4 regions of the Oceanibaculum indicum P24 genome follow, and region 4 is predicted to be linked to each of the others. Evidence: predicted binding sites of a transcription regulator. Region 4 holds the regulator's gene; each other region holds the start of a gene.
The links. The regulator LexA, encoded in region 4, represses DNA repair genes until DNA is damaged. The targets are predictions, from matches to a motif close to ATGTTCTANTTTGGTTC.
Positions count from the first base shown of each region.

Region 1: recA (recombinase RecA) is a predicted target of LexA. The motif match lies at 2,668-2,684, and genes of this name have one in related genera.
Region 2: uvrA (excinuclease ABC subunit UvrA) is a predicted target of LexA. The motif match lies at 4,718-4,734, and genes of this name have one in related genera.
Region 3: P24_RS06630 (adenosylcobalamin-dependent ribonucleoside-diphosphate reductase) is a predicted target of LexA. The motif match lies at 2,375-2,391, and genes of this name have one in related genera.

Region 1 covers NZ_AMRL01000013.1:28,654-36,216, forward strand. The annotation lists gene flhB (flagellar biosynthesis protein FlhB) at 1-937, shown strand, start outside; gene P24_RS11110 (ATP-binding protein) at 915-2,633, shown strand; gene recA (recombinase RecA) at 2,769-3,851, shown strand; gene alaS (alanine--tRNA ligase) at 4,141-6,810, shown strand; gene P24_RS11125 (AAA family ATPase) at 6,840-7,563, shown strand, end outside.
Region 2 covers NZ_AMRL01000004.1:2,358-9,920, forward strand. The annotation lists gene gyrA (DNA gyrase subunit A) at 1-1,130, opposite strand, end outside; gene P24_RS04560 (pentapeptide repeat-containing protein) at 1,436-2,791, shown strand; gene P24_RS04565 (sensor histidine kinase) at 2,817-3,899, opposite strand; gene ssb (single-stranded DNA-binding protein) at 4,007-4,519, opposite strand; gene uvrA (excinuclease ABC subunit UvrA) at 4,822-7,563, shown strand, end outside.
Region 3 covers NZ_AMRL01000006.1:27,852-35,414, forward strand. The annotation lists gene P24_RS06615 (cell division protein FtsX) at 1-903, shown strand, start outside; gene P24_RS06620 (YdcF family protein) at 987-1,562, shown strand; gene P24_RS06625 (lysophospholipid acyltransferase family protein) at 1,573-2,298, shown strand; gene P24_RS06630 (adenosylcobalamin-dependent ribonucleoside-diphosphate reductase) at 2,456-4,765, shown strand; gene P24_RS06635 (Nif11 family protein) at 4,767-5,138, opposite strand; gene leuB (3-isopropylmalate dehydrogenase) at 5,290-6,405, opposite strand; gene leuD (3-isopropylmalate dehydratase small subunit) at 6,435-7,046, opposite strand; gene leuC (3-isopropylmalate dehydratase large subunit) at 7,071-7,563, opposite strand, start outside.
Region 4 covers NZ_AMRL01000012.1:15,403-22,965, reverse strand. The annotation lists gene P24_RS10530 (glutathione S-transferase family protein) at 1-372, opposite strand, end outside; gene P24_RS10525 (ComEC/Rec2 family competence protein) at 476-2,623, shown strand; gene lexA (transcriptional repressor LexA) at 2,639-3,358, opposite strand; gene P24_RS10515 (molybdopterin molybdotransferase MoeA) at 3,521-4,726, opposite strand; gene moaC (cyclic pyranopterin monophosphate synthase MoaC) at 4,723-5,202, opposite strand; gene trpC (indole-3-glycerol phosphate synthase TrpC) at 5,206-6,012, opposite strand; gene trpD (anthranilate phosphoribosyltransferase) at 6,009-7,037, opposite strand; gene P24_RS10495 (anthranilate synthase component II) at 7,047-7,563, opposite strand, start outside.

The DNA of each region.
Region 1 (7,563 bases), on a different contig from region 4:
CACCACCATCCGACCCTTCATCGAAAAGCCGCACGAGCTGATCCTGGATGCGGCCAGTGTCGGCAGTGTCTTCGGCTTTGCGCTGGCCGGCACCGCCATCGCCCTCGCCATTCCGTTGCTGCTGTTCATGTTTCTGGGGGCTGCCGCGAACGTGATGCAGAATGGCGTGCTGTTCGCGCCGGAGGCGATTGCGCCGAAGCTGGAGAATATCTCGCCCCTCAAGGGGCTGAAAAAGATGTTCTCTTCCAGCGGGCTGGTCGAGTTCCTGAAGGGCATCTTCAAGATCGTGCTGGTGGGCGCGCTGCTGGGCGTGATCCTGTATCCGGAGCTGTCGCGGCTGGAAGAGATCATGCAGCTGGACCCGGTTTCCATGCTGGAGGAAATCCGCTGGATGCTGATCCTGCTGCTGGGTGGTGCCGTGGCGCTGATGGCGGTCATCGCCTTCGCCGATTTGGTCTATCAGCGCTACTCCTTCAACAAGCAGATGCGCATGACTAAGCAGGAGGTGCGCGACGAATACAAGCAGACCGAAGGCGATCCGATGATCAAGGGACGCCTGCGCAATCTGCGCATGCAGCGCGCCCGCCAGCGCATGATGGCCGCCGTGCCGCAGGCCACGGTGGTGGTCACCAACCCGACCCATTATGCGGTTGCCATCAAGTATGAGCGCGACAGCATGCAGGCGCCGATGGTGGTCGCCAAGGGCATCGACGCGGTGGCGCTGCGCATCCGCGAGATGGCGGAGGAACACAAGGTGCCGGTTGTCGAGAATCCGCCGGTCGCCCGCATGCTGTACGCGACGGTCGAGATCGACCAGGAAATCAAGCCGGAGCAGTATCAGGCCATCGCCGAGATCATCTCCTACGTCTTCCGCCTGAATCAGGGGCGTAATCCGAACATCAACCAGGGGCGCAATGGCGGATCCATCCGGCAATAGCCCCGCTACCGGCGGTCTGTTCGGCGACCTTGCCCGGCTGTTCGGCAAGGGCGGCGGTTCTGACGCTGCCCCGGATACCGGCCCGGTTACGGCGCCCGCGGGCGTTGAGACCTTCAACCCTGCTGGGGGTGGCCCTGTTGGCGGCAGTTTGGCCGGCATCGGCAGCGACCAGCTGTCACAGGCCTTCGAGAATGCGCCTCTGGCCATCGTCTTCGCCGACCGTGCGGGGCGGGTGCTGGCTGGCAACCGCATGTTCTGCGAACTGGCCGGTCTCGACAGCGTATCGCCGCAGGCCGGGCTGGCGCTGTCGGACCTCGTGATGGCCGAGGATGCCGGGCTGCTGGCCGAGGCCACCGGTCAGGCACTCGCCGGGTCGCCGCCGGGCCATCCGGTGGAGCTGCGCATGGCGCGCGATCCCGAACTGGTCGCCGCCGGCTTCGTCCGCGCCCTGCAATGCCCTGACGAGACGGCGGAGGAAGCGGAAAGTGCGCCCAGCCTGATACTGCATCTGATCGATGTCAGCCAGCGCAAGAAGCTGGAGGCGCAGTTCGTACAGTCGCAGAAGATGCAGGCGGTCGGCCAGCTGGCCGGCGGCGTGGCCCATGATTTCAACAATCTGCTGACCGCGATGATCGGCTTCTGCGACCTGCTGCTGCTGCGTCACTCGCCGGGCGACCAGTCTTTCGCCGACATCATGCAGATCAAGCAGAACGCCAACCGGGCGGCCAATCTGGTGCGCCAGCTGCTGGCCTTCTCGCGCCAGCAGACGCTGCGGCCGCGCGTGCTGGACGTATCGGAGGTGCTGTCGGAACTCTCCCACCTGCTGCGCCGGCTGATGGGCGAGAATATCCGGCTCGACATGCGCCATGGCCGCAATCTCGATCTGGTGAAGGCCGATCAGGGGCAGATCGAGCAGGTCATCCTGAACCTCGCCGTGAATGCGCGCGATGCCATGCCGGAGGGCGGCGCGCTGAGCATCGCGACGGAGACCATCGAGATCATCCGCGCCCAGCAGATTGGCTCGGAGGAGATCCTGCCCGGCCGCTATGTGAAGATCGAGGTTGCCGATACCGGCACCGGCATCCCGCCCGAAGTGGTGCCGCGCATCTTCGAGCCCTTCTTCACCACCAAGGCGGTCGGATCGGGGACGGGGCTCGGCCTGTCCACCGTCTATGGCATCGTGAAGCAGACCGGCGGCCATGTGCTGGTCAACAGCGAGGTGGGGGAGGGTACCAGCTTCTCCATCCTGCTGCCGGCTTACGCGGCGGATGCCGCGCAGGGCGCCGAGCCGGGCGAGGAGGCCGAGGCGCGCAACCGCGACCTGACCGGCGCCGGCACCATCATGCTGGTGGAGGATGAGGACCCGGTCCGGCTGTTCAGCGCGCGCGCGCTGCGCAACAAGGGCTACAAGGTGATTGAGGCACGCTCCGGCGAGGCAGCGATGGAAATCCTCGCCGCCGAGGAGGAGCCGATCGACCTGCTGATCACCGATGTGGTCATGCCGGGCATCGATGGGCCGACGCTGATCCGCCTGGTCCGCGAACGCCGGCCGCACATCAAGGTGCTGTGTATTTCCGGCTATTCCGAGGATGCGCTGCGCCAGCGCATCGCCGAGGAAACCGGCATCGCCTTCCTGTCCAAGCCGTTCAGCCTGAAGCAGCTGGCCGGCCGCGTGAAGGAGCTGCTGGACGGTTGATCCCGCCCAGGGCGATTACCGCGCACGAAAATGAGAACAAATCAGGAAAATCTGTTGCGATATGGAACATATCGTGTACATTAATCCCTGCGTTGCCAGCCGGCGCCGCGCTGTGAAATAACAGGGAGCATTGCCATGTCGGCACAACTTCTCCGCCTCGTCGAAGGGGACAATATGGATAAGCAGAAGGCTCTGGATGCGGCGCTGGGGCAGATCGAGCGCGCATTCGGAAAGGGCTCGATCATGAAGCTGGGGCAGCGCGATTCGGCCGTGGAGATCGAGGCGATCTCGACCGGCTCGCTCGGCCTGGACATCGCGCTGGGCATTGGCGGGCTGCCGCGCGGTCGCATTATCGAGATTTACGGGCCGGAAAGCTCGGGCAAGACGACGCTGGCGCTGCATGCGGTGGCCGAGGCGCAGAAGGTCGGCGGCACCTGTGCCTTCGTCGATGCGGAGCATGCGCTGGACCCGACCTATGCGCGCAAGCTGGGCGTGAATGTCGATGAGCTGCTGATCTCGCAGCCCGATGCCGGCGAGCAGGCGCTGGAGATTGCCGATACGCTGGTGCGTTCCGGCGCCATCGACGTGCTGGTGGTGGACAGCGTGGCCGCCCTGGTGCCGCGCGCCGAGCTGGAAGGCGAGATGGGCGACAGCCATGTAGGATTGCAGGCCCGGCTGATGAGCCAGGCGCTGCGCAAGCTGACCGCCTCGATCTCCAAGTCGCGCTGCATGGTGATCTTCATCAACCAGATCCGCATGAAGATCGGCGTCATGTTCGGCAATCCGGAGACCACGACCGGCGGCCATGCGCTGAAATTCTACGCCTCCGTCCGTCTCGACATCCGCCGCATCGGCGCGATCAAGGACAAGGACGAGGTGGTGGGCAACCAGACCCGCGTGAAGGTGGTGAAGAATAAGGTGGCGCCGCCCTTCCGCGTCGTCGAGTTCGACATCATGTATGGCGAGGGCGTGTCGAAGATGGGCGAGCTGGTCGATCTCGGCGTGAAGGCCAATATCGTCGAGAAGTCCGGCGCCTGGTTCTCCTACAATGGACAGCGCATCGGCCAGGGCCGGGAGAACGCCAAGAACTTCCTGCGCGAGAACACCGCCATGGCGCAGGAGATCGAGCAGAAAATCCGTGCCAATGCCGGCATCGTCTCGGAGGCGCTGATGGGCGCACCGGAGGATGACGGCCCCGACTCCCCGCCGGAGGAGTAAGGCTGGTTTCCGCCGCTGGACAGCGTTCCCGGCGGCCCGTATAAGCGAAGACCCGCTGGTGATCGGCGGCGCGGATGCCCTGACAGGCTCTTATGGCCTGATCGGGACAGTTCGCGCCGCTTTGCCATATGCGCCATCTGTGTGCGCTGCAGGGAAGGCCCGCATCGGCGGGACTTCACGGCGGTGCCCGATGGCACGATATAAGGGAATTGGGCACGGGAAACGGCAGGCCGGCTTTGACGGTGCCATACCCGACGCGAAACCTGGACCAAGCTAGAAGACTGCACGCATGAACACGGCGAACGATATCCGCAAGACCTTCCTGGAGTATTTCGCGCGCAACGGGCACGAGATCGTTTCCTCCAGCCCGCTGGTGCCGCGCAACGACCCCACCTTGCTGTTCACCAATGCCGGCATGGTGCAGTTCAAGAATGTCTTCACCGGCGCCGAGACCCGGCCCTATGATCGGGCGGTCACCTCGCAGAAATGCGTGCGTGCCGGCGGCAAGCACAATGATCTGGAGAATGTCGGCTATACCGCGCGTCACCACACCTTCTTCGAGATGCTGGGGAATTTCTCCTTCGGCGATTATTTCAAGGAACGCGCGATCGAGCTGGCCTGGAACTTGGTCACGAAGGAATACGGCCTGCCGAAGGACCGGCTGCTGGTCACCGTCTATGCCGAGGATGAGCAGGCGCACGGGCTGTGGAAGAAGATCGCCGGCCTGACCGACGACAAGATCATCCGCATCGGCACCTCCGACAATTTCTGGCAGATGGGCGATACCGGCCCGTGCGGCCCGTGCTCGGAAATCTTTTTCGATCATGGCGACAAGATCCCGGGTGGCCCTCCCGGCAGCCCGGACGAGGATGGCGACCGCTTCATCGAAATCTGGAACCTGGTGTTCATGCAGTTCGAGCAGCGGGCACCCGGCGACCGTGTGTCGCTGCCGCGCCCGTCGATTGATACCGGCATGGGGCTGGAGCGCATCACCGCCGTGCTGCAGGGCAAACACGACAATTACGATATCGACCTGATGCGCGCCCTGATCGAGGCCTCGGCGGAGGCATCGGGCGTCGATCCCGACGGGCCGTTCAAGACCTCGCACCGGGTGATCGCCGATCATCTGCGCGCCAGTTCCTTCCTGATCGCCGATGGCGTGCTGCCGGCCAATGAGGGTCGCGGCTATGTGCTGCGCCGGATCATGCGCCGCGCCATGCGCCACGCCCACATGCTGGGCTGCCGCGAGCCGCTGCTGTGGCGTCTCGTGCCCGCCCTGGTGCGCCAGATGGGCGAGGCCTATCCGGAACTGTCGCGCGCCCAGGCGCTGATCGTCGAGACGCTGAAGCTGGAGGAAAACCGCTTCAAGCAGATGCTGGATCGCGGCCTGAAGCTGCTGGAGGAGGAGACCGCCAGCCTGGGTTCCGGCGGCACCCTGTCCGGAGAGGTGGCCTTCAAGCTGTACGATACCTATGGATTCCCGCTCGACCTGACGCAGGACATCTTGCGCGGCCAGGGCGGCAGCGTCGATACGGCCGCCTTCGATGCCGCCATGGCGCGCCAGAAGGCCGCTGCCCGCGCTGCCTGGGCCGGCTCCGGCGAGGCGGCGACCGAGACTGTCTGGTTCGACATCCGCGAGAAGACCGGCGCCACCGAATTCCTGGGCTATGCCGAGGATGTGGCGGAGGGCCAGGTGATGGCGCTGGTGGTGGACGGCAAGCCGGTGCATGCCGCGAAGCAGGGCGACAAGGTCGCGCTGGTCGCCAACCAGACGCCCTTCTATGCCGAATCCGGCGGCCAGATGGGCGATGCCGGCACCATTATCACGGCCAATGGCGCGGAAATCCGCATTTCCGACACGCAGAAGAAGCTGGGCGCGCTGCATGTTCATCTGGGCGAGGTGGTGAAGGGCGAGGTGACGACCGGCGACACGGCCGAATTCCGCATCGACACCACGCGTCGCGATGCACTGCGTGCCAACCATTCGGCGACCCATCTGCTGCACGAGGCGCTGCGCCGCCGGCTGGGCGATCATGTCACGCAGAAGGGCTCGTTGGTGGCACCGGACCGGCTGCGGTTCGACATTAGCCATCCGAAGGCTCTGTCGCCGGAGGAAATCCGCGATGTCGAGGCGGAGGTGAACAGCCGTATCCGGGTGAATGCCGATGTGAACACCTCGCTGATGACCCCGGAGGAAGCGGTGGAGGCCGGCGCGCTGGCGCTGTTCGGCGAGAAATACGGTGAGGAGGTGCGCGTCGTCTCGATGGGCGGCGCGGAGCCGGAAAAGGGCAAGTTCGGCAGCTTCTCGACCGAGCTGTGCGGCGGCACCCATGTGCGCCGCACCGGCGATATCGGCTTCCTGAAGATCATCGGCGAAAGCGCGGTGTCGGCCGGTGTGCGCCGTATCGAGGCGGTCACCGGCATCGGCGCGCTGGCCCATGTCGAGCAGCAGGAGGCGCTGCTGGCGGAGACGGCCGGCGTGCTGAAGGCGGCCCCCTCGGAACTGCCGTCGCGCGTTGCGGCCCTGGTCGAGGAGCGCCGCCGGCTGGAACGCGAGCTGGTGGAACTGCGCAAGAAGATGGCCAGCGGCGGCGGGGCGGCCAGCGAATCGGCCGCCAAGGATGTGGCGGGCGTGAAATATGCCGCGCGCCGGCTGGATGATGTGCCGGCCAAGGAGCTGAAGGGCATGGCCGACGCGCTGAAGAAGCAGGTCGGCTCCGGCGTCGTGGCGCTGGTCGCGGTGCAGGACGGCAAGGCCTCGCTGGTGGTCGCGGTCACCGATGACCTCACCGGCCGCTTCAGCGCGGTGGATTTCGTGCGCGTCGGCTCCGAGGCGCTGGGCGGCAAGGGCGGCGGTGGCCGTCCGGACATGGCGCAGGCCGGTGGCCCCGACGGCGACAAGGCTGACAGCGCGCTGGCGGCCATTGAGCAGGCGCTGGCGGCGAAGGCGGCGGCCTGACCATGGATGGTGCTAAGGCGGCAAGCGATCTGCGCTTCGACGGGACCGACGATTACGTCGCCACCGCCGACCTGACGCTGGCGGTAAACGCCGCCATCACGCTGCAGCGGCCCCTGCTGGTGAAGGGCGAGCCCGGCACCGGCAAGACCGTGCTGGCGCATGAGGTGGCGAAGGCGCTGGGCCTCGGCCTCATCGAATGGCATGTGAAGTCCACCACCAAGGCGCAGCAGGGGCTGTACGAATATGATGCGGTCAGCCGGCTGCGCGACAGCCAGCTCGGCGACGAGAAGGTGAAGGACATCGCCAACTACATCCGCCGCGGCAAGCTGTGGGAGGCCTTCGTCGCCGACAAGCCGACCGTGCTGCTGATCGACGAGATCGACAAGGCGGATATCGAGTTCCCGAACGACCTGCTGCTGGAACTCGACCGGATGGAGTTCTTCGTCTACGAGACCGGCGTAGTGGTGAAGGCGGCGCGGCGGCCCATCGTCATCATCACCTCGAACAATGAGAAGGAGCTGCCGGACGCCTTCCTGCGCCGCTGCTTCTTTCATTACATACGCTTTCCCGATGCCGACACGATGGCCGACATCGTCGAGGTCCATTTCCCGGGCATCAAGCAGGCGCTGCTGCGCGAGGCGCTGGCCAGCTTCTACGAGCTGCGCGACGCGCCGGGCCTGAAGAAGAAGCCCGGCACTTCTGAATTGCTGGACTGGCTGAAACTGCTGCTGGTCGAGGATATCCCGCCGGAGG
Region 2 (7,563 bases), on a different contig from region 4:
CCCAGCTCATAGACCGTGCGCTTGGTGATGACCTCCTCGCGGAACTGCAGGAACGCCTCGATGACCTGCTTCAGGGTCATCATTTCCGGCCGGCCGCCATTCAGCGCCAGCGCATTCACGCCAAAGGAGGTCTGCAGCGGCGTATAGCGGTACAGCTGGTTCAGCACCACATCCGCCTGGGCGTCGCGCTTGATCTCCACGACGACGCGCACGCCGTCGCGGTCGCTCTCGTCGCGGATGTCCGAGATGCCTTCGACGATCTTGGCGTTCACCACCTCGGCGATGCGCTCGATCAGGCGCGCCTTGTTCACCTGGTAGGGGATCTCGCTGATGACCAGCGCCTCGCGGTCCTTGCGGATTTCCTCGACCGCCACGCGGCCGCGCATGACGACCGACCCGCGCCCGGTGCTGTAGGCCTCGTGGATGCCGCGCTTGCCCATGATGATGCCGCCGGTCGGGAAATCCGGCCCCGGCACGTGCTGCATCAGCCCTTCCATGCTGATGGAGGGGTCGTCCACATAGGCGCAGCAGGCGTCGATCACCTCGCCCAGATTGTGCGGCGGAATGTTGGTCGCCATGCCGACGGCGATACCGCCGGCGCCATTCACCAGCAGGTTGGGATATTCCGCCGGCAGGACGGCGGGTTCCTCGACCGATTCGTCGTAGTTGGCGACGAACTTCACGGTCTCCTTATCGATATCGCGCAGCAGCGCCTCGGCCGCCTTGGCCAGCCGCGCCTCGGTATAGCGCATGGCCGCCGGCGGATCGCCGTCCATCGAGCCGAAATTGCCCTGCCCATCGATCAGCGGCAGGCGCATGGAGAAGTCCTGCGCCATGCGCACCATCGCATCATAGATGGCGCTGTCGCCGTGCGGATGGTATTTACCCATGACATCGCCGACGATGCGGGCCGACTTGCGGTAGGGCTTCGTCCAGTCGTAGCCGCCATCCTTCATCGCGTAGAGAATACGGCGATGCACGGGCTTCAGCCCGTCGCGCACGTCAGGAAGGGCGCGCGCAACGATTACGCTCATGGCGTAATCAAGGTAGGAGCGGCGCATCTCCTCTTCGATGGAGACGGGCTTTACATCGAAGCCGGGAGGCGTTCCGGGAGGCGTCGTCGTGGACAAGGCGAAGGGAACTTTCCGTTACGGGCGATGGTGGCTTGGCAGCGCGTCATTATGAGGCGCGATCTTGGCTTACCCCAAGATATTGTTGTTTGAACGAGGTTTCTAGCATGTTTCGCGCATGCGAACAACGTTGCAGACAGGCCCACGGACAGGCCGCTGGCGGGGCTCGCAAAACCAGCTTCATCCAGGCCTTTGGCTGCTCTTAAGAGAGCCTTAAAGATTAGGGGTTATTATTTTAGAAGTCTGGCAGAATCCACAGCAAAACAATGTCGAACGCCAGTCATCAAGCGGGGCAGAATTCATCGATGTCTGACACGAAAATAACCGCCTTGCAGAATGGGGAAGCCACCGAGCTTAAGAATCTTCGTCCTGCCGATCTTGCCAAGGCCCTGTCGCTTCACGAAAGGCTGCTGTCCGGCCGGCCCGGCGGCCGTCGTGCCCTGCTGTCCGGATTCCGGCTGGAGGCCACCGATTTCAGCACGCGTGACCTGCGCGAATCGGATTTCACCGGTGCTGCTCTCGCCGGCAGTCTGTTCCGCCGGACCAAGCTGCAATTCGCCAATTTCTATGCCGCTGACCTGCGCCGCACCAATTTCAATGGCGCCGACCTGACACGCGCGGACCTGCGCGGTGCGTGCTTCCGCGGCGCCAGCCTGGTTGGCGCCAATCTGACCGAGGCCGACATCCGCGAGGCCGTTCTGGCGCGCTATTCCGCCAACCGGATTCCCACGGCTGTCAGCCATGGTGACGGCCATGCGGATATGAGCGCCATCAATGCCGAAGGCGCCAATCTCAGCAATGCGAAAATGGGCGGTTCCTTTACGCTACGCGCCGATTTCAGCGAGGCGAACCTGTCCAATGCCGATCTGCGCAACGCCGACCTGCGGATGAGCAATTTCCGCAATGCCATCATGACCGGCGTGAACCTGATCGGGGTGAATGCCGCCGGTGCCGATTTCCACGGCGCCGTGCTGACCAACGCGCGTATTCACGATGCCAATTTCGATGGCGTCGATCTCACCGGGGCCATTCTCGACCTCACCCACCTCACCTCCCCGGTCTTTGCCCGGGCGGTGCTGCCGAAGACGCCGGAAGATGCCGGCCTGGACCTGGAAGCAGCGCTCGACATGCACGAAAGCTGGGTCCGGAGCGCGGCGCACGAGGGCAAGCGCCTCACCCTGGACGGCATCGACCTGTCGCGCGGCGATTTTTCCGCGCGCAACCTGACCGCCATTTCAATGGCCGAGGCCATCCTGCGCGGCTGTAACCTGACCGGGGTGCAGCTGGCCAGCGCCAATCTGGCACGAACTGACCTGCGTGCCGCGATCCTGCGCAATGCCGATCTGCGCGGCGCGAGCCTGGAACATGCGCATCTGAACGAATCGATCCTGGCCGGCGCCGACCTGTCCCCGCTGACCGATGTCGGCAGTTCCGGGCGGTCGCTCAGTACCGATCTGCGCGGTGCGAAGCTGGTGGGTGCCGATCTGCGCGGCGCGAAACTGATGCATGCCAATCTCGCCGGCGCCGACCTGTCGCGGGCGAAACTCGACGAAGCCGACCTGACCGGCGCCAATCTCGACGGTGCCCGTTTCATCGGTGCCGCCATGGGCAATGCGAAGCTGCAGGGTTCCTCAATGGAGGGGACGACCGGCCTCGTCTGAAGCGAACCGGGCGCGAGAGCGTGCCTCAGGAGACCGCCAGCAGCCGATCCGCCGGCAGCTTCAGGGTAACCCTCGTGCCCTTGCCGACCTCGCTCTCCAGCTCCAGCACGCCATTATGCAGGGCCGCGATGGCCTGGCTGATCGTCAGCCCGAGGCCGGTGCCACGATCATCATGCTCGGTCTTCGCATGCAGTTGCTTGAACGGCATCATGGCGATCTTCGAATCGGCGGCACTCATCCCGATACCGGTGTCGATCACGGAAATGGCGAGCCAGCCCCGCGAATCGATCTCGCTGCGCACCACAACACGCCCCCCGGCCGGCGTGAACTTCACCGCGTTCGACAGGAGGTTGAGGAAGAGCTGCTTCAGCTTGGTTTCATCGCCGACGACCAGAGGGAAAATGCAGGCGGGATCGACCTGAATCTTCACCTGCCCCATGGCCGCACGCTCGCTTAGAATGCGGATCGAGGTCTGCAATATCCGGCCGATATCGACCTGGCGCTCGTCGAGCACCATCTCGCCGGCCTCGATCTTCGACAGATCGAGAATATCGTTGATGATGCCGAGCAGGTGACGGCCGCTCTGCATGATATCCTCGGCATAGTCGCGGTACCGGTTATCCAGCGGCCCGAACAGCTGGTTGACCATGATCTCGCTGAACCCGATAACCGCGTTCAGCGGCGTGCGCAATTCATGCGTCATCTGCGCCAGGAACTGGCGGGCCGAGTTGCGTTCCGTCTCGGCCTGCAATTTCGCCCTGTGCAGGGTCTCCTCGCGCTCTAGCCAGGGCCGCCGGTCGCGCAGATAGACGATATGCTCGCGCGCCTCCTTGCCGGCTTGGAGCGGCAGCAGCAGCACCTCCACCGGCACTTCAGAGTCCGGCCCGATCAGCTTGCCCGTCAGCCAGGAAATCCCACCCGCCCGCTGCGCGTCGATGCTGACGACACGGGCGAAAGACTGGCCATGGCCGAACGCGGCATCATCGACACCGATCAACCGGGACAGCGCAATGTTCGAATCGCGAACGATCCCGCCCTCAATGAGCAGGACAGGCTCCGGGTAGAACCCTACCCAGTGCCCCAGACGCTCTTTGAGGAGTCCAGCCATGCAATGTCTATAAGGATGTTACTTTAAGAACCCGGCAACTTTAGGCTCTATTGCTTTCGAGAGCGTTAAATTTTGGGCTGTCCGGAAAAAATAGCTGTCCCGCCCTGTCAGAAGGGAATTTCGTCATCCAGGTCGCTGCCGCCACGGGGTGCACCGCCGCCAGAGCCACCGGAAGAGCCGCCCGAATAATCGTCCGGACCCGAATCATAACCTCCGCCCCCGCCACCGGAGCCACCGCCATAACCGCCGCCGGAGCCACCGCCATCGCCACGCCCGTCGAGCATGGTCAGCTCGCCGCGATAGCGCTGCAGCACGATTTCGGTCGTGTACTTCTCCTGGCCGCTCTGATCCTGCCATTTGCGGGTCTGTAGCGAGCCTTCGATGTAGATTTTCGAGCCCTTGCGCAGATATTTCTCGGCGACATCAATGAGGTTCTCGTTGAAGATCACGACGCGGTGCCACTCTGTGCGCTCCTTGCGCTCGCCGCTCTGGCGGTCGCGCCAGCTCTCCGAAGTCGCCAGCGCCAGATTCGCCACCTTCTGGCCGTTCTGCATGGAGCGAATCTCCGGATCGCGTCCCAGATTACCGATCAGGATGACTTTGTTGACGGACCCGGCCATGTGTTTCCCCAAACTTCAAGAATAGATACAAAACAAACGAAATCAGCGACAAAGCGGCGATCCTTTATCGCCAGCCGTCACTGTGGGTAGCGACTTTACATGCAAAGGACGTTCGGATGCCACCGGGTAGTCGTTCCGGCATCGTATCAATAGCGCCTCCGCACAACTGCATTTTCAGTTTCTTTCCTGAATTGCTATTTGTTCTTTTTTTGTTCCTTTTTGAGTTTATAATTGAAAGGTGGCAAGAAAGCAATTCGCCCGCCATATAGTTCAGGCCATAACCTCCCGAGACGGTTTGCCCCATGCTTGAGACCATCCGCGTTCGCGGCGCCCGCGAGCACAATCTGAAGAGTGTCGATGTCGATCTGCCGCGCAACAGCCTGACGGTCATCACCGGCCTGTCCGGTTCCGGCAAGTCGTCGCTGGCCTTCGACACGATCTATGCCGAAGGGCAGCGCCGCTATGTCGAGAGCCTGTCGGCCTATGCCCGCCAGTTCCTGGAGCTGATGGGCAAGCCGGATGTGGACCTGATCGAGGGCCTGTCACCGGCGATTTCCATCGAGCAGAAGACGACCTCGAAGAATCCGCGCTCCACCGTGGGCACGGTCACCGAGATCTACGACTATATGCGCCTGCTGTTCGCGCGGGTCGGCATCCCCTACTCGCCCGCCACTGGCCTGCCGATCGAGAGCCAGACGGTCAGCCAGATGGTGGACCGCATTGTGGCGATGCCGGAAGGCACGCGCCTCTACCTGCTGGCGCCCATCGTGCGCGGCCGCAAGGGCGAATACCGCAAGGAACTGCAGGAGCTGCAGAAGCGCGGCTTCACCCGCGTGAAGATCGACGGCGAGCTCTACGAGATCGACGAGGCGCCGGCGCTGGACAAGAAGCGCAAGCACGATATCGAGGTGGTGATCGACCGGCTGGTGGTGCGCGACGGCCTGGCGACGCGGCTGGCCGATTCGCTGGAAACCGCGCTGGAGCTGGCCGACGGGCTGGCCATCGCGGAAAATGCCGATGGCGGCGAGCGGACGATCTTCTCCGCCAAGTTCGCCTGCCCGGTCAGCGGCTTCACCATCGACGAGATCGAGCCGCGCCTGTTCTCCTTCAACAACCCGTTCGGCGCCTGCCCGGCCTGCGATGGGCTTGGCACCAAGATGTATTTCGACCCCGAGATGGTGGTGCCGAACGACACGCTGAGCCTCGCGGAAGGCGCCATCGCGCCCTGGGCCAATTCCTCCTCGCAATATTACAAACAGACGCTGGAGAGCCTGGCCAAGCATTTCGGCGTGAAGATGCGCACGCCCTTCCGTGACCTGCCGGAAGAGGCCCGCAACGGCGTCCTGTTCGGTACCGGCGCGGATGCGGTCGAAATGACCTTCGACGATGGCTTGCGCAAATACACCACCAACAAGCCGTTCGAGGGTATCGTGCCCAACCTCGCCCGCCGGTTTCGCGAGACCGACAGCGCCTGGGTGCGCGAGGAGCTGGGCCGCTTCCAGTCCGTTACCACCTGCGAAACCTGCCACGGCCAGCGGCTGAAGCCGGAGGCGCTGGCGGTGAAGCTCGACGGGCGCAATATCTCGGAAGTCGCGGAATTCTCCGTCGCCGAGGCGCATGACTGGTTCGGCCGCCTCTCCGGCACGCTCTCCGACAAGCAGAACGAGATCGCCGGCCGCATCCTGAAGGAAATCAACGAGCGGCTGGGCTTCCTGATGAATGTCGGCCTCGACTATCTGACGCTGTCGCGCGCCTCGGCCACGCTGTCGGGCGGCGAGAGCCAGCGTATCCGCCTCGCCTCGCAGATCGGGTCCGGCCTCACCGGCGTGCTCTATGTGCTGGACGAGCCCTCCATCGGCCTGCATCAGCGCGATAATGACCGGCTGCTGGCCACGCTGCGCCGGCTGCGCGACATCGGCAATACGGTTATCGTGGTCGAACATGACGAGGATTCGATCCGCGCCGCCGATTATCTGGTCGATATGGGACCGGGTGCGGGCGCGCATGGCGGCACGGTGGTGGCGATGGGCACGCCGGCCGAGGTGATGCAGAACCCGGCCAGCATCACCGGCCAGTATCTGACCGGCATGCGCCAGGTGCCGGTGCCGGCGAAGCGGCGCAAGGGCAAGAAGGGCCAGGTGCTGCGGCTGAGCGGCGCCACTGGCAATAATCTAAAGAATGTCTCGGTCGATATCCCGCTCGGCACCTTCGCCTGCGTGACCGGCGTGTCGGGCGGGGGCAAATCGACCCTGATCATCGACACGCTCTACAAGGCGCTGGCCCGGCGGCTGCACAATGCGCGCGAACATGCCGCCCCGCATGACCGGATCGACGGCATCGAGCTGATCGACAAGGTGATCGACATCGACCAGTCGCCGATCGGCCGCACCCCGCGCTCCAACCCCGCCACCTATACCGGCGCCTTCACGCCGATCCGCGACTGGTTCGCCGGACTGCCGGAGGCGAAGTCGCGCGGCTACGCGCCGGGCCGCTTCTCCTTCAACGTGAAGGGCGGCCGCTGCGAAGCCTGCCAGGGCGATGGCGTCATCAAGATCGAAATGCATTTCCTGCCCGACGTCTATGTCCAGTGCGACGTCTGCAAGGGCAAGCGCTATAACCGCGAGACTTTGGAAATCCACTTCAAGGGCAAGTCCATCGCCGATGTGCTGGACATGACGGTGGAGGATGCGGCGCAGTTCTTCCAGGCCGTCCCCTCAATCCGCGACAAGATGGAGACGCTGGAACGGGTCGGCCTCGGCTATGTCCATGTCGGCCAGCAGGCCACCACCCTGTCGGGCGGCGAGGCGCAGCGCGTGAAGCTGGCGAAGGAGCTCTCCCGCCGGGCCACGGGGCGCACCCTCTATATCCTCGACGAGCCGACCACCGGCCTGCATTTCGAGGATGTGAAGAAGCTGCTGGAAGTGCTGCACGCGCTGGTCGATCAGGGCAACACGGTGCTGGTGATCGAGCATAATCTGGAGGTCATCAAGACCGCCGACTGGGTCATCGATCTGGGGCCGGAAGGCGGCACCGGCGGCGGCGAG
Region 3 (7,563 bases), on a different contig from region 4:
TTCCGGCGCCATTCCGACCTGCCGCTCCGCGGCGATGCAACCAGCCGCTTCCTGCCCTGGATCATCGGCGTGATGGTGTTCCTGGCGACGCTGTCGGTTGCCGGCCTGCTGCTGGCGCAGGATGTGACGCAGCGCTGGCGCTCCGCTCTGGCCGGGACGCTGACCGTGCAGGTGCCGCCGCCGTTCGATGAGACGGACCCGCAGGCCCAGCTGGCCGAGGTGCTGCAGGTACTGCGCGATACGCCGGGCATCGGGCGCGCCGATCCGCTGTCGGTCGAACAGAGCCGTGCCCTGCTGGAGCCCTGGCTCGGCAGTGGCCAGATCATCGACGAGCTGCCCTTGCCGCGCCTGATCGACGTGGCGTTGCGGCCCGGCGCGCGGCTGGATTTCGCGGCGCTGGAAACCAGGCTGGCCGGCATCGCGCCCGGAATCGTGCTGGATGATCACGGCCGCTGGCTGGGCGATCTGGTGCGGGTCGCGCGGTCGGTGGAGCTGGTAGCCGCGACGGCGGTGCTGCTGGTCGCGCTGACAGCGGTGCTGGCGGTGGTGTTCGCGGTCCGCACCGGCCTTGCCATCCACCGCGAGGTGATCGACGTGCTGCATCTGGTCGGTGCACGTGACAGCTACATCGCCAAGCAGTTCGCCCGCCATGCGCTGACTCTCAGCCTGCGCGGCAGCATTCTGGGGGCGCTGTTCGCCCTGGCACTGCTGGCGGGCATTGCCCTTCTGGCCAATGGGGGTGCCGAGGGGCTGTCGGCGGAGGGGTTCCTGCCAGCCGATCTCTGGCGCATCCTGCGGCCGCTGGACTGGGCGGCGCTGGCCGCCGTGCCGGTGGGCGCCGTCCTGCTGGCGGTGCTGGCGACACGGCTGGCCGTGATGCGTGCGCTTTCCCGGCTGGTATAGGACTGCCGCCGATGACCGCGCGCCGCCGCATCTTTCGCCGATCCGGTTCGTCCAGGCATCCAGGGCCAAGGCGCTGGCGGCTGTTGCTGCCGGCCCTTGCGCTGGCCCTTGCTGTCTGGGCGGGCGGGTTCTTCAGCTATGCCGCGTCGATCCCGCGCGAAGTCGGGAATCCGGACCAGCGGACCGACGCTATCGTCGTGCTCACCGGCGGCAGCCTTAGGCTGGAGGTGGGCCTGCGCCTGCTGCGGGCCGGGCTGGCGGACCGGCTTCTGGTGTCCGGCGTCCATCCGGATGTGACGCGGGAGGCGCTGCTGCGGCTGCTGCCGGAATGGACCGAGTCGATGAATGCGCGCATCGATATCGACTATGCGGCCAATAATACGGTCGGCAACGCCTCGGAAACGGCGGAATGGCTGCGCGAGCGCGGCTACCGCTCGCTGCGGCTGGTGACGGCGAACTATCATCTGCGCCGCAGCCTGCTGGAATTCCGCGACGCCATGCCGGAGATCGAGATCGTCCCACATCCGGTGTTTCCGGAGGATTTCCACCTTGCGGAATGGTGGCGCTGGCCGGGCAGTGCCGCGCTGATCTTCTCGGAGTACAACAAGTTCCTGATGGCGCATCTGCGCCTGTCCCTGGCCGGCCTCATCAAAGGATAGACGCCCGGAAATGAGTGCGTTGCGTTCGTTGCTGTTCAATATGGCGTTCTTCGGCTGGACCGCGATCCTGTGCATCGGCGGGGTCCCGCTGCTGGCAGCGCCGTCGGGCTGGATCATCGCCGCGCAGCGCTTCTGGGCGCGGGGCGTGATCGGGCTGCTGCGGCTGCTGGCCGGCACCGGCTACACAGTCATCGGCCGGGAGAACCTGCCCGACGGTCCCTTCGTCATTGCCTCGAAGCACCAGTCGGCCTGGGACACGATCATCTTTTTCCTGCTGCTGGACCGCCCGGCCTATGTGCTGAAGAAGGAATTGCTGGCGATCCCGCTCTATGGCTGGTACGCGCAGCGCGCCGGCCATATCGCGGTGGATCGCAAGGCTGGCGCAAAGGCACTGCGCACGCTGCTGGAGGATGCGCGGCGGGCTATCGCGCATGGCATGGTGCCGGTGATCTTCCCGCAGGGCACGCGGACCGCCCCCGGCACGCACCGGCCCTACCAGCCGGGCATCGCGGCGCTGTACAAGGGGCTGGACGTGCCGGTGGTACCGGTGGCGCTGAATTCCGGCCTGTTCTGGGGGCGGCGTGCCTTCCGCAAGGAGCCCGGGACCATCCGGCTGGAGTTCCTGCCGGCGATCCCGCCGGGGATGGACCGGCCCGGCTTCATGGCCGCGCTGGAGGGAGCCATCGAGCAGGCGACGGACCGCCTGTCAGCGGAAGGCTTATCCCCAGAAGCCTGAGATTTGTCCTTGTGAATCCTGGGGACAAGGCCGATCTGCAAGGCCTGGCAGGAGGTTATCCGGCAACGGTCGGTGGAAACATAACAAGAACATATTTATTGTCCGCCGCCGCCAAGCTGGTACACTATCTGGCCGTTCGATTGCGTTGGAGCGTTTCATGGCGGGTATCGCGGCGATTTCGCAGCAGATCTGGGACATGAAATACCGGCTGAAGCGGGCCGATGGCGCGCCGCTGGACCGCACGCTGGAGGATAGCTGGCGCCGTGTGGCGACGGCGCTTGCCGCGCCGGAGCGCGACCAGGCGCTGTGGGAAGGCCGCTTCTACGAGGCGCTGGAGGATTTCAAGTTCCTGCCCGCCGGCCGCATCCTGGCCGGGGCCGGCACCGACCGCAGCGTCACCCTGTTCAACTGCTTCGTCATGGGCACGGTCCCGGACGATATGGCCGGCATCTTCGAGCATCTGAAGGAAGCCGCGCTGACCATGCAGCAGGGTGGTGGCATCGGCTATGATTTCTCGACGCTCAGGCCCAAGGGCGCGCCGGTGAAGGGGGTGGGGGCGGATGCATCCGGCCCGCTGCCCTTCATGGATGTGTGGGATGCGATGTGCCGCACCATCATGAGCGCCGGCCACCGCCGCGGCGCGATGATGGCGACGATGCGCTGCGACCATCCCGACATCGAGGATTTCATCGCCGCCAAGCAGGAGGCGGGCCGCCTGCGCATGTTCAACCTGTCGGTGCTGGTGACCGACGCCTTCATGCAGGCGGTGCAGGAGGGCGGGTCCTGGGACCTGGTGTTCGGCGGCACAATCTATCGCACGGTCGAGGCGCGCGAACTGTGGGACCGGATCATGCGGGCAACCTACGCCTATGCCGAGCCGGGGGTGATCTTCATCGACCGGGTGAACAACCGCAACAACCTGCATTACTGCGAGACCATTGCCGCCACCAACCCGTGCGGCGAGCAGCCGCTGCCCCCCTATGGCGCCTGCCTGCTGGGCTCGATCAATCTGGCGAAGCTGGTGGAGCGTCCGTTCGAGAGCGATGCCGCGATCGATATCGGCCGGCTGGAGGCGCTGGTCGCGACCGCCGTGCGCATGATGGACAATGTCACCGACGTGTCGCGCTTCCCGCTGCCGCAGCAGCAGCATGAGGCGCAGGCAAAGCGGCGCATCGGGCTTGGCGTCACCGGGCTGGCCGACGCGCTGATCTTCTGCGGCGCGCGCTATGGCAGTGCCGATGCGGTGGCGCTGACCGAGCGCTGGATGGCGGCGATCCGTCGTGCGGCCTATCTCGCCTCGGTCGAGCTGGCGAAGGAGAAGGGGCCGTTTCCGCTGTTCGACCGGGACCACTATCTGGCAGGCGAGACGATCCAGGAGCTGGATGCGGATGTGCGGGACGCTATCGCCCAGCACGGTATCCGCAACGCGCTGCTGACCTCCATCGCCCCGACCGGCACCATCTCCATCCTGGCGGATAATGTGTCCTCGGGCCTGGAGCCGGTGTTCAGCTTCGAATATACCCGCACCGTGCTGATGCCCGACGGCAGCCGCAGGGAGGAGCAGGTCACCGACTATGCGCTGCGCCTCTACCGCCGGCTGAAGGGGGAGACCGCGCGGCTGACCGACGCCTTCGTCGATGCCCAGCGGCTGTCGCCCAGCGACCATGTGGTGATGCAGGCCGCCGTGCAGAAATACATCGACAGCTCGATTTCCAAGACCATCAACATCCCGGTCGATCTGCCGTTCGAGCAGTTCAAGAATGTCTATCGCATGGCCTATGAGTCCGGCTGCAAGGGCTGCACCACCTACCGGCCGAACGAGATCACAGGCGCCGTGCTGCAGGTGAAGCCGGAGACGGTGGAGGGCACACAGCAGCCGGAGCTGGCGCTGGACAAGCCGGAGGCAAGGCCGGCAGACCAGTTCGAGGCCGGCGCCGTCATCTACATGACGCAGCCGCTGAACCGGCCGGAGGAGCTGCCGGGCAAGACCTACAAGATCAACTGGCCGGAGAGCGAGCACGCGCTCTACATCACCGTGAACGATGTGATCCAGGATGGGCGCCGCCGGCCGTTCGAGATTTTCATCAACTCCAAGAACATGGAGCATTTTGCCTGGACCGTGGCGCTGACCCGCATGATCAGCGCGGTGTTCCGGCGCGGCGGCGACGTCTCCTTCGTGGTGGAAGAGCTGAAGGCCGTGTTCGACCCGCGCGGCGGACAATGGATGGGCGGGCGCTATGTGCCCTCCCTGCTGGCCGCCATCGGCGATGTGATCGAACGCCACCTGATCGATATCGGCTTCATCCCGCAGCCGGAAGAAAAGCGCCAGGGCCATCTCGCCGAACGCAAGGTGGTGGGGCTCGCCGACCAGCGCCTCCGGCAATGCCCGAAATGCGGCCAGCCCAGCCTGATCCGGCAGGAGGGCTGCGATACCTGCACCTCCTGCGGCTATTCCAAGTGCGGGTGACTCAGAAGCCCAGCCAGAATTCACGCTTCGAGGGGTCGAGGCCATTCTGGGTGTTCACCAGAGAGCCGTAGAGCGTGCCGGGCAAACTCATGGCACCGAACCCCGCGTTCAGCACTGCGCCGAAGATGCCGCCATTGACCTTGTCCAGCTCTGCGTCCGTCAGCTGATCGTTCCGCGCCCGGGTGAGCAGATCGCCGAACGCCGCCAGGTCATTGGTTTCCAGCGCATGCCCTTCGTCCCTGGCGAAGGCCACGATGTGCGGTGCCGGATCGGCATCCTGGGGCAGGGTGGCGACGGTGGACTGAAAACGCTGCTTGAGGGCCGCATCCTGCTGCAACGCCTGAATGAAACCGCCGATATTTTCCAGGGACATCTCTGATCCTCCCGATTGAACACAGGAGCATGTGTAGCGTCCCTGCGGCGGGCCTGCCTGACTGCCTGTCCCGAAAGGACAGGCATTTCGTCCCGGCCAAGAAAAAGGGCGACCCAAAGGCCGCCCTTTCCATAAAGAAGATGTTGTTGGATCAGGCCGACAGCTTGTCCAGCTCGCGCAGCAGCGTGTCGCCCATCACCGTGGTCGAGACCTTGGCGGTGCCCGGCACATAGATGTCGGCGGTACGGAAGCCGGCATCCAGCACGTTGTTGATGGCCTTCTCGATCATGTCGGCGTCCTCGCCCATGTCGAAGGAATAGCGCAGCAGCATGGCGAAGCTCAGCAGCTCGGCCAGCGGGTTCGCCATGTCCTGGCCGGCGATGTCCGGGGCGGAACCATGCACTGGCTCGTACAGCGCCATACGGCGGCCGGTGGTCGGGTCCTCAAGGCCGAGCGAGGCCGAGGGCAGCATGCCGAGCGAGCCGGTCAGCATCGCCGCGCAGTCGGACAGGATGTCGCCGAACAGATTGTCGGTGACGATTACGTCGAACTGCTTCGGGTTGCGCACCAGCTGCATCGCGCAGTTGTCGGCATACATGTGGTGCAGCTCGATGCCCTTGCCTTCGGTCTCATGCAGCTTGGTCACCGTCTCGCGCCACAGCACGCCGGTGTGCATGACATTGGCCTTCTCGACGGAATGCACCTTGCCGCCGCGCTTGCGGGCGAGGTCGAAGCCGACGCGCGCCACGCGCTCGATCTCCGGCGTCGTATAGACCTGGGTATCGACGGCCTTCTTGGTGCCGTCCGGCAGGGTTTCTACGCCCCGCGGCTCGCCGAAATAGACGCCGCCGGTCAGCTCGCGCAGGATCAGGATGTCCAGCCCCTCGACCAGCTCGCGCTTCAGCGTGGAGGCATCGGCCAGCGCCGGGAACACGATGGCCGGTCGCAGATTGGCGAACAGGTCCATTTCCTTGCGCAGGCGCAGCAGGCCGCGCTCCGGCTTCTTCTCGAACGGCAGGTCGTCCCACTTCGGGCCGCCGACCGAGCCGAACAGCACGGCGTCCACCGCCAGCGCGTCGGCCATGGTCTCGTCGGTCAGCGGGGTGCCATGCGCGTCCAGCGCGGCGCCGCCGACCAGGCCTTCCTGAATGTCGAAGGAAACGTGGCGGCGCTTGTCCATCCAGTCCACCACGCGGCGGACCTGACGCATCACCTCCGGCCCGATGCCGTCACCCGGCAGGACCAGCAGCTTCTTGTTCGATGCCATTTCTTGTTCTTTCCGTCTTTCGGGGGCGATCAGGCGGCGATCCACGGCTGGGAGAGGGCGAGCTTCTCCTCATAGCCGGCGATCTTCTGGTCCTTCTGCAGGGTCAGGCCGATATCGTCCAGACCATTCAGCAGGCAGTGCTTGCGGAAGGCATCCACCTCGAAGGCGATCTTCTCGCCATTCGGGCGGGTGATCTCCTGCTTCTCCAGATCGACGGTGATGCGGGCATTGCCGCCCAGCTTCGCGTCCTCGGTCAGCTGATCGACAATCTCCTGCGGCAGCCGGATCGGCAGGATGCCGTTCTTGAAGCAGTTGTTGAAGAAGATGTCGGCGAAGCTGGGGGCGATGACGGCGCGGATGCCGAAATCCAGCAGCGCCCAGGGGGCGTGCTCGCGCGAGGAGCCGCAGCCGAAATTGTCGCCGGCCACCAGGATTTCTGCCTTGGTGTAGGGCTCCCGGTTCAGCACGAAATCCGGGTTCTCCTTGCCGTTACTGTCGCGGCGCATCTCGTCGAACAGGAACTGGCCGAGGCCGGTGCGCTTGATCGTCTTCAGATACTGCTTCGGGATGATCATGTCGGTGTCGATGTTGACCATCGGCAGCGGTGCAGCGATCCCGGTGAGCGTCGTGAACTTGTCCATCTCTTATCCTCCCGCTGGTCCCGCTCAGCCCATCAGCTCGCGCACGTCGGCAATATGGCCGTTGACGGCTGCCGCTGCGGCCATCGCCGGGCTCATCAGATGGGTGCGCCCGCCGCGGCCCTGCCGGCCCTCGAAATTGCGGTTCGAGGTGGAGGCGCAGCGCTCGCCCGGCACCAGCTTGTCGGCGTTCATGGCAAGGCACATGGAGCAGCCCGGCTCGCGCCAGTCGAAACCGGCCTCGCGCAGCACAACGTCCAGCCCCTCGGCCTCCGCCTGTTCCTTCACCAGGCCGGACCCCGGCACCACCATGGCGCGGACATTGGCCGCCACCTTGCGGCCCTTGGCGACCTCGGCCACCGCACGGATATCCTCAATGCGGCCGTTGGTGCAGGAGCCGATGAAGACGGTATCCACCTTCACGTCGGTCATCTTCATGCCCGGCTTCAGGCCCATATAGTCCAGCGCGCGCAGCATCGCCTCGCGCTTGCCGGGGTTCGGCGCCTTCTCCGGATCGGGC
Region 4 (7,563 bases):
CTCGCCCAGATAGGGCCGGAAAACCCGGTGCGCGAAGACCTGACGGACCATCGGCCAATAGCCATAGGCATCGATGATGGCGATAATCTGCGCCAGCCGTGCCCGGTCGCGCGGAGCCGACGGTTGCAGCGAGATGCCCGGAAACGCCTCATCGAGATAGCGGCTTATCGCGACCGTTTCGTAGATCACGAAGCCATCATGCTCCAGCACCGGCACGCGCCTGAAGGGATGCAAGGCCAGATAGGAGTCCGGCAGGTCCAGGGCAAACGGGTTCACCTCCACCCAACGGTAGCCGATGGCTTTTTCGGCGCAGATCATGCGCACGATCCGCGCATAGACGCTGTAGCGATAGCCGTGAAGCGTGAGGCTCAAGCTGCTTTTCCTTTCGCGGTCCGGTGGTGATTGCCGCCGCCATACTACGGGATGCGCAGCGGCGCGCCCTGCATTAGTGTGTTCTGCATAAGCGGGAGGCGCAATGCATCAGGAAGAAGGCATCGCGGCAGGTGCCGGGCAACAGGAGGCTGTGCCCGGAAGTGCTGCATTACGCCTGCTTTCCGGCATCGCGTCGCCCTTCCTGGCCGAACGCGAGCGCTGGATGCTCTGGCTGCCGGTGGTGCTGGGCTGCGGCATTGGCGGCTACTTCCTGCTGAAAGCCGAACCGCCTCTCTGGGTAGGCGGGGCAGGGCTGGGGGCCGCGATAGGCCTCGCCGTTCTGCTGCACCGCTCGCTGAACGGACGGCTGCTCGCGTTGCTGGTCTGCGCCTTTTCGCTGGGCTTCGCAGCGGCGCAATACCGTAGCCAGACCGCCGGCACCATCTTCCTGGACCGACAGATCGGGCCGGTTATCGTGGAAGGGCAGCTTGTCCGCATCGAGCAGCGGCCCGGCGACAGGCGGCTGACCCTGGAGCCCACACGGATCGGCCGGCTGTCCCCCGATAAAATGCCGCGTCGGGTGCGGATGGTGGTGCGCTCGGAGATGCCGGAGATTGCGCTGGGCGACCGAATACGCCTGCGCGCCGTGCTGCGGCCGCCGCCCGGGCCTTCAGCCCCCGGCGCATTCGACTTCCAGCGCCACGCCTATTTCGAGGGGATCGGCGGGGTCGGCTATGCCATCGGGGATGTTTCGCGGTTGGCGGAGGGCAAGCCCGCCGGCTTCTGGGTTGCCGTCGACGGGCTGCGGCGGACCATCACGGAGCGTATCCGCGCGATCCTGCCGGACGAGACAGGGGCCATGGCGGTAGCGCTGCTGACCGGCGACCGCTCCGGCCTGTCCGAGCAAACCCTGGAGACGATGCGTGATTCCGGCCTTGCGCACCTGCTGGCGATTTCCGGCCTGCATATGGGGCTGGTGGCCGGCACTGTTTTCTTCACGCTGCGTTTCCTGATGGCCCTGTCGCCGGCGCTGGCGCTGAACCAGCCGATCAAGAAATGGGCGGCGCTTGCCGCGCTCGCCGCGTCCTTCGTCTATCTGCTGCTGGCCGGGGCCACCGTGCCGACACAGCGCGCCTTCCTGATGACCGGGCTGGTATTGGTTGCGGTATTGATCGACCGGGTGGCAATCTCGCTGCGGCTGATCGCCTGGGCAGCCGCCTTCATCCTGCTGCTGGCACCGGAGGTGATGCTGGGGCCGAGCTTCCAGATGTCCTTTGCCGCCGTGCTGCTGCTGGTCGCTTTCTATGAGGCGAACCGAGAGCGCTTTGCGGCCTTTCGCGCCGGAGCGGGACCGTTGCGGCGCGGTTCTCTCTATCTGTTTGGCCTGGTTGCCACCTCGGTGCTGGCGACAGCCGGGACGCTGCCCTTTGCCGCCTATCATTTCAACCAGGTGGCACTCTATGGCGCGCTGGCCAATATGGCCGCGGTGCCGCTGACCGCTTTCTGGATCATGCCGTGGGGCGTGCTGGCCTTGCTGCTGCTCCCCTTCGGGCTGGAAGGGCTAGCGCTCGCCCCGATGGGCCTCGGCATCGATGGCGTGCTGGCAGTCGGCGCCTGGATATCCGCCCTGCCGGGTGCCGTTCTGGCGGTGCCGGCGATGCACGCGGCTGCACTGCTAGCGGTTTCGCTCGGCGGTCTGTGGCTGGCGCTCTGGCAACGCGCCTGGCGTTTCGCTGGATTAGTGCCGGTTGTGGCCGGTCTTGCGATGCCTTGGATCGCCCCCCAGCCTTTGCTGCTGGTCGATGGCGAGGCGAAGCTGGTTGCGTTGCGCGGCACGAACGGGCTGGCCTTTTCCTCCGTCCGAGCGGCGTCCTTCACGGCGGAGAACTGGCTGCAACGCGCCGGGCAGGAATGGCGTATCGCTATGCCGCGCCCCGGCAGCGGTGGACGCGACGGCATTGCCTGTGACGGGTTGGGCTGTATCGGAGAGGTCGGGAGGCTAAAGGTCGCGATTATCCGCGATCCACAGGCGCTGGCGGAGGATTGCCGCAGCGCCGATATCGTCGTGGCCCTCGTGCCGATCCGCCAGCGCTGCCCGTCGGCGCGGCTGGTAGTGGACCGGTTCGACCTGTGGCGGCATGGCGCCCATGCGCTCTATCTGGAGGATGGAGTCCTCCGCCTGGATTCGGTCGGTGCGGATCGTGGCATCAGACCCTGGGCGCCTGATCCGGCGGCCCAGCGCAACCGCTAGGCTCCGTGACGGCCCTCAGTAGCGACGCAGCAGCCCGACCAGCCGGCCCTGCACCTTCACCCGTTCCGGCCCGAAAATTCGCGTCTCATAGGCTGCATTGGCCGGTTCCAGGGCAATCGAGCCGCCCTTGCGCCGCAGCCGTTTCAGGGTCGCTTCCTGCTCGTCCACCAGTGCCACCACGATGGTGCCATTCTCCGCCGTGTCGCAGCGCTGGATGATGACGGTGTCGCCATCCTGGATGCCGGCCTCGACCATAGAATCGCCTTCGATCTCAAGCGCGTAATGCTCGCCCTTGCCGAGCAGGCTGAGTGGCACGTCGATGGCGGCGCTTTCGTCGCGCAGCGCCTCGATTGGGGTGCCGGCGGCTATCTTGCCGTAGAGCGGCAGCGGCACGGCCCGGATATCCTGCCCGGTAGCGGCACCCGCAAGCGGCCCGGCGAAATGCCCTTCGATGACGTTCGGTGTAAAGCGCTTGCCGGTCGTCTCAGAAGGCTGGCGCCCAGTATCCTTTGCCGAGACCTGCTCCGGCAGGCGCAGAACCTCAAGCGCGCGGGCGCGGTGCGGCAGGCGGCGGATGAAGCCGCGCTCCTCAAGCCCGGTGATCAGGCGGTGAATGCCGGATTTGGAGCGCAGATTGAGCGCTTCCTTCATTTCGTCGAAGGAGGGGGAGACGCCGCTCTCGTTCAGCCGCCGGTTGATGAAGGTCAACAGTTCGAACTGTTTCTTCGTGAGCACCAGCACCTCCTGTCTGCCACGCTCTTTGACGGGGCGCCGCAAGCAATGGCGGCTGTCTGCATCAGCGCAACAAGATATGGAACAAAACAAAAACCTGAGTAGGTGTTTTAGTTTTGTTCTCGTTTCAGGTCAAGCGCGGAACACTAACCGTCGCGAAAAAACTCAGAAGTAGCTGTCGCGGAAGGGAATCACCTGGACGATCTCGCCGGCCTTGCGGGCGGGATCATGCGGCGGCCGGACCAGCAGCCCGCCGGCCTTTGTGAGCAGCGAGAATTGCGAGCTGTCCTGCTTGGCGAAGGGTGTCGCCAGCATCGTGCCATCGGCATCGATGGTGAGCGTGGCGCGCAGATAATCCTGGCGGCGGTCATTCGGCTTCAGATCGGCCGCCAGCCGGGCCGGCTGGGTTTCCGGCCCTTTGGCAGCCTGACCCAGCAGCCGCGCGATGGCCGGTCCCAGGAACAGCAGGGCGCACACCATGGAAGAGACCGGATTGCCGGGCAGGCCCAGCACGGGCGTGTCATTGATCTTGCCGAACATCAGCGGCTTGCCGGGCCGCATGGCAATCTTCCAGAAATCCAGGCTGCCGGCCTCGCCCAGCACGGTCTGGATCAGATCATGGTCGCCGACCGAGGCGCCGCCGGTGGTCACCAGCAGATCGGCACCGCGCGCGCCGGCGATCATCCGGGTCAGCCCGTCCATCTCGTCGGGCGCGATGCCCAGCACCAGCGGCTCGCCGCCGGCACCGCGCACAAAGGCGGATAGCGCCAGCGCGTTGGAGCTGACGATCTGGTCGCGGCCGATGGGATCGCCCGGCCGCACGATCTCGTCGCCGGTCGCCAGGATGGCGATGCGCGGCCGGCGCACCACCCGCAGCCAGGGATGGTTCATGCCGGCGGCCAGGCCAATATCGCGCGCATTCAACAGCTTGCCCGCCGGAATGCCGATATCGCCCATGCGAAAATCGAGGCCGGCAGGACGCACGTAATTGCCAAGCGCAGGGGCTTCCTTCACCGTAACGCTGGTGCCGCTGGCCTCGGTATCCTCCTGGATGACGATGCTGTCGGCCCCGTCCGGCAGCGGCGCGCCGGTGAAGATGCGCACTGCCTGGCCGCTTTCCACCATGCCCTGATAGCCGCGCCCGGCCGGTGCCTCTCCGATGACCGTCAGCGTGGCCGGCACGCAGGCGACATCCGCCGCCTTCACGGCATAGCCATCCATGGCGGAAACCGGCTTGGGCGGCTGCGTCACGCGGGCGGCGACATCCTCGGCCAGCACCCGGCCCAGCGCCGCCTCGACCGAGACTTCCTCGGCGCCCAGTGGCGTCAGGGACGAAAGAATCTTCGCCAGTGCCTCCTCGACGGGGATCACCGTTCCGCCTCATAAGTGCCGGATTTGCCGCCCGATTTATGGACCAGCCGGATATCGCCGATGCGCATGCCGCGATCCACCGCCTTGCACATGTCATAGACGGTGAGCGCCGCGATGCTGACCGCCGTCAGCGCCTCCATCTCGACGCCTGTACGGCCCTTCAGCTTGCAGGTCGCCTCGATATCGACAGCGTTCCGTGCGGGATCGGCCTTCAGCTCAACCTTCACGGAAGTCAGTGCCAGCGGGTGGCACAGCGGGATCAGGTCCGGCGTGCGCTTGGCGCCCATGATGCCGGCAAGGCGCGCGACCGACAGCACGTCGCCCTTCTTCACCCCGCCTTCCAGGATCAGCGCCAGGGTTTCCGGCTGCATGGTGATGCTGCCGATGGCGGTCGCCACGCGCTCCGTCTCGTCCTTGTCCGAGACATCGACCATCACAGCCTTGCCCTCGGCATCGAAATGGGTGAAGCCGCTCATGGGTCAGGCCGCCGCCTCGTTACGGGTCAGCAGGGCACGGGTCGCGGCGGCCACATCGGCCTGGCGCATTAGCGATTCGCCGATCAGGAAGCAGCGCGCCCCGGCCCGTTCCATCCGGGCGAGGTCGTCCGGCGTGTAGAGGCCGCTTTCCGCAACCAGCATCTTGCCTGCCGGCACCCGGGCCGCCAGCTGTTCCGTCGTCGCGATATCGACCGCCAGGGTCTTCAGATTGCGGTTGTTCACGCCCAGCAGCGGCGATTTCAGCTTCAGCGCCCGGTCCAATTCCGCGCCATCATGCACCTCGACCAGCACATCCATGCCGAGATCGACGGCGGCCTGTTCCAGTTCCGCCGCCTGGCTGTCCGACAGCGCCGCCATGATCAGCAGGATGCAATCCGCCCCCAGCGCGCGTGATTCGACGATCTGGTACGGCTCCAGCATGAAATCCTTGCGCAGGCACGGTAGATCCACCGCCGCGCGGGCAGCGACGAGATAATCGTCCCGGCCCTGGAAATAAGGCTCGTCGGTCAGCACCGATAGACAGGACGCACCGCCCTCGCGATAGGCGCGGGCGAGGGCAGGCGGGTCGAAATCGGCCCGGATGAGCCCCTTACTGGGCGAGGCCTTCTTGATCTCCGCGATCAGCCCGTAGCGGTCCGCCGCATTGGCCTTTTGCAGCGCCTTCACGAAACCGCGCGGCGCACTGGCCTGCTTCGCCTCCGTCTCAACCACCGACAGGGACTTCACCGCCTTGCGGGCGGCGATGTGGTCGCGCTTGTCGGCGCAGATTTTCTCCAGAACGTCGCTCATGCCGCCTTGCCCCGGTTGGTGATGGCGACCAGCTTCGCCAGCGCTGCCTTCGCCTTGCCCTGGTCCAGCGCGGTGGCGGCGAGAGCGGCACCTTCCATCAGGTCGCCCACCTTGCCGGCGACGATGAGGGCCGCCGCCGCATTCAGCAGCACGATATCGCGATAGGCCCCTTTCTCGCCATCCAGCAGCCGGTGCAGTGCCGCGGCATTGAAGGCGGGGTCGCCGCCCTTGATGGCTTCCGGCTTTGCCAGTGCCAGGCCGGCATCGGCCGGGCCGATCTCGAATTCGGCCAGCTTGCCGTCTTTCAACTCGACCACATGGGTCGGGCCGGTGGTGGTGATCTCGTCCAGCCCGTCGCTGCCATGGATCACCCAGGCGTGCACGCTGCCCAGATTGCGCAGCGCCTCGGCCATCGGCTTCAGGAAATCGCGGGAGAACACGCCGATCAGCTGGCGCTTCACGCCGGCCGGGCTGGAGAGTGGCCCCAGCAGGTTGAAGATGGTGCGCGTGCCCAGCTCGACCCGGGTGCCGGCGACATGCCGCATGGCGCCATGATGGCGCGGCGCCATCAGGAAACCGACATTTGCGTCGCGCATCGCCTCCTCGATCAGGCTCATCTCGCAGTCGATATCGACGCCCAGCGCGGTCAGCACATCGGCAGCGCCGGACTTCGAGGTCAGGCTGCGGTTGCCGTGCTTGGCGACCGGCACGCCGAGGCCGGCACAGACCAGCGCCACGGCGGTGGAGATATTGTAGGTGCCCGACGCATCGCCGCCGGTGCCGCAGGTGTCGATGGCGTCGACCGGGGCGGTCACTTTCAGCGCCTTGGCGCGCATCACGCTGGCGGCGGCGGTGATCTCATCCACCGTCTCGCCACGCACGCGCAACGCCATCAGGAAGCCGCCCATCTGCGACGGGGTGGCGTCGCCGCTCATGATGATCTCGAAGGCTGCCTCCGCCTCGCTGCGCGTCAGCGCGCGGCCGGTGGCAACGATGCCCAGCAGGGCTTTCATGTCCAGAACCATGCCCAATCCTCAGGCCGCGTTGCGGCGTTCCGCGATGTCGAGGAAGTTCTTCAGCATGGCGTGGCCATGTTCGGTGGCGATGCTCTCGGGATGGAACTGCACACCGTGGATCGGGAGGGTCTTGTGGGCCAGCCCCATGATCACGCCGTCCTCGGTCTCCGCCGTGATTTCCAGGCAGTCCGGCAGCCCGTCCTTCTCGATCACCAGCGAATGGTAGCGCGTCGCCGTCAGCGGCGAGGGCAGCCCCTTGAAGACGCTGGCGTTCTTGTGATGGATCGGGCTGACCTTGCCATGCATCGGCACCGGGCCACGCACCACCTTGCCGCCGAAGGCCTGACCGATGGCCTGCAGGCCGAGGCAGACGCCGAAGATCGGCAGCGTACCCTTGGCGCGCTCGATCAGTTCCAGGCAGATGCCGGCGCGGTCCGGGTCGCAGGGGCCGGGCGAGATGACGATGCCCTGATAGCCCCCCGCCATCACCTGATCGACGGTGATCTGGTCGTTGCGCTTCACCTGCACTTCGGCG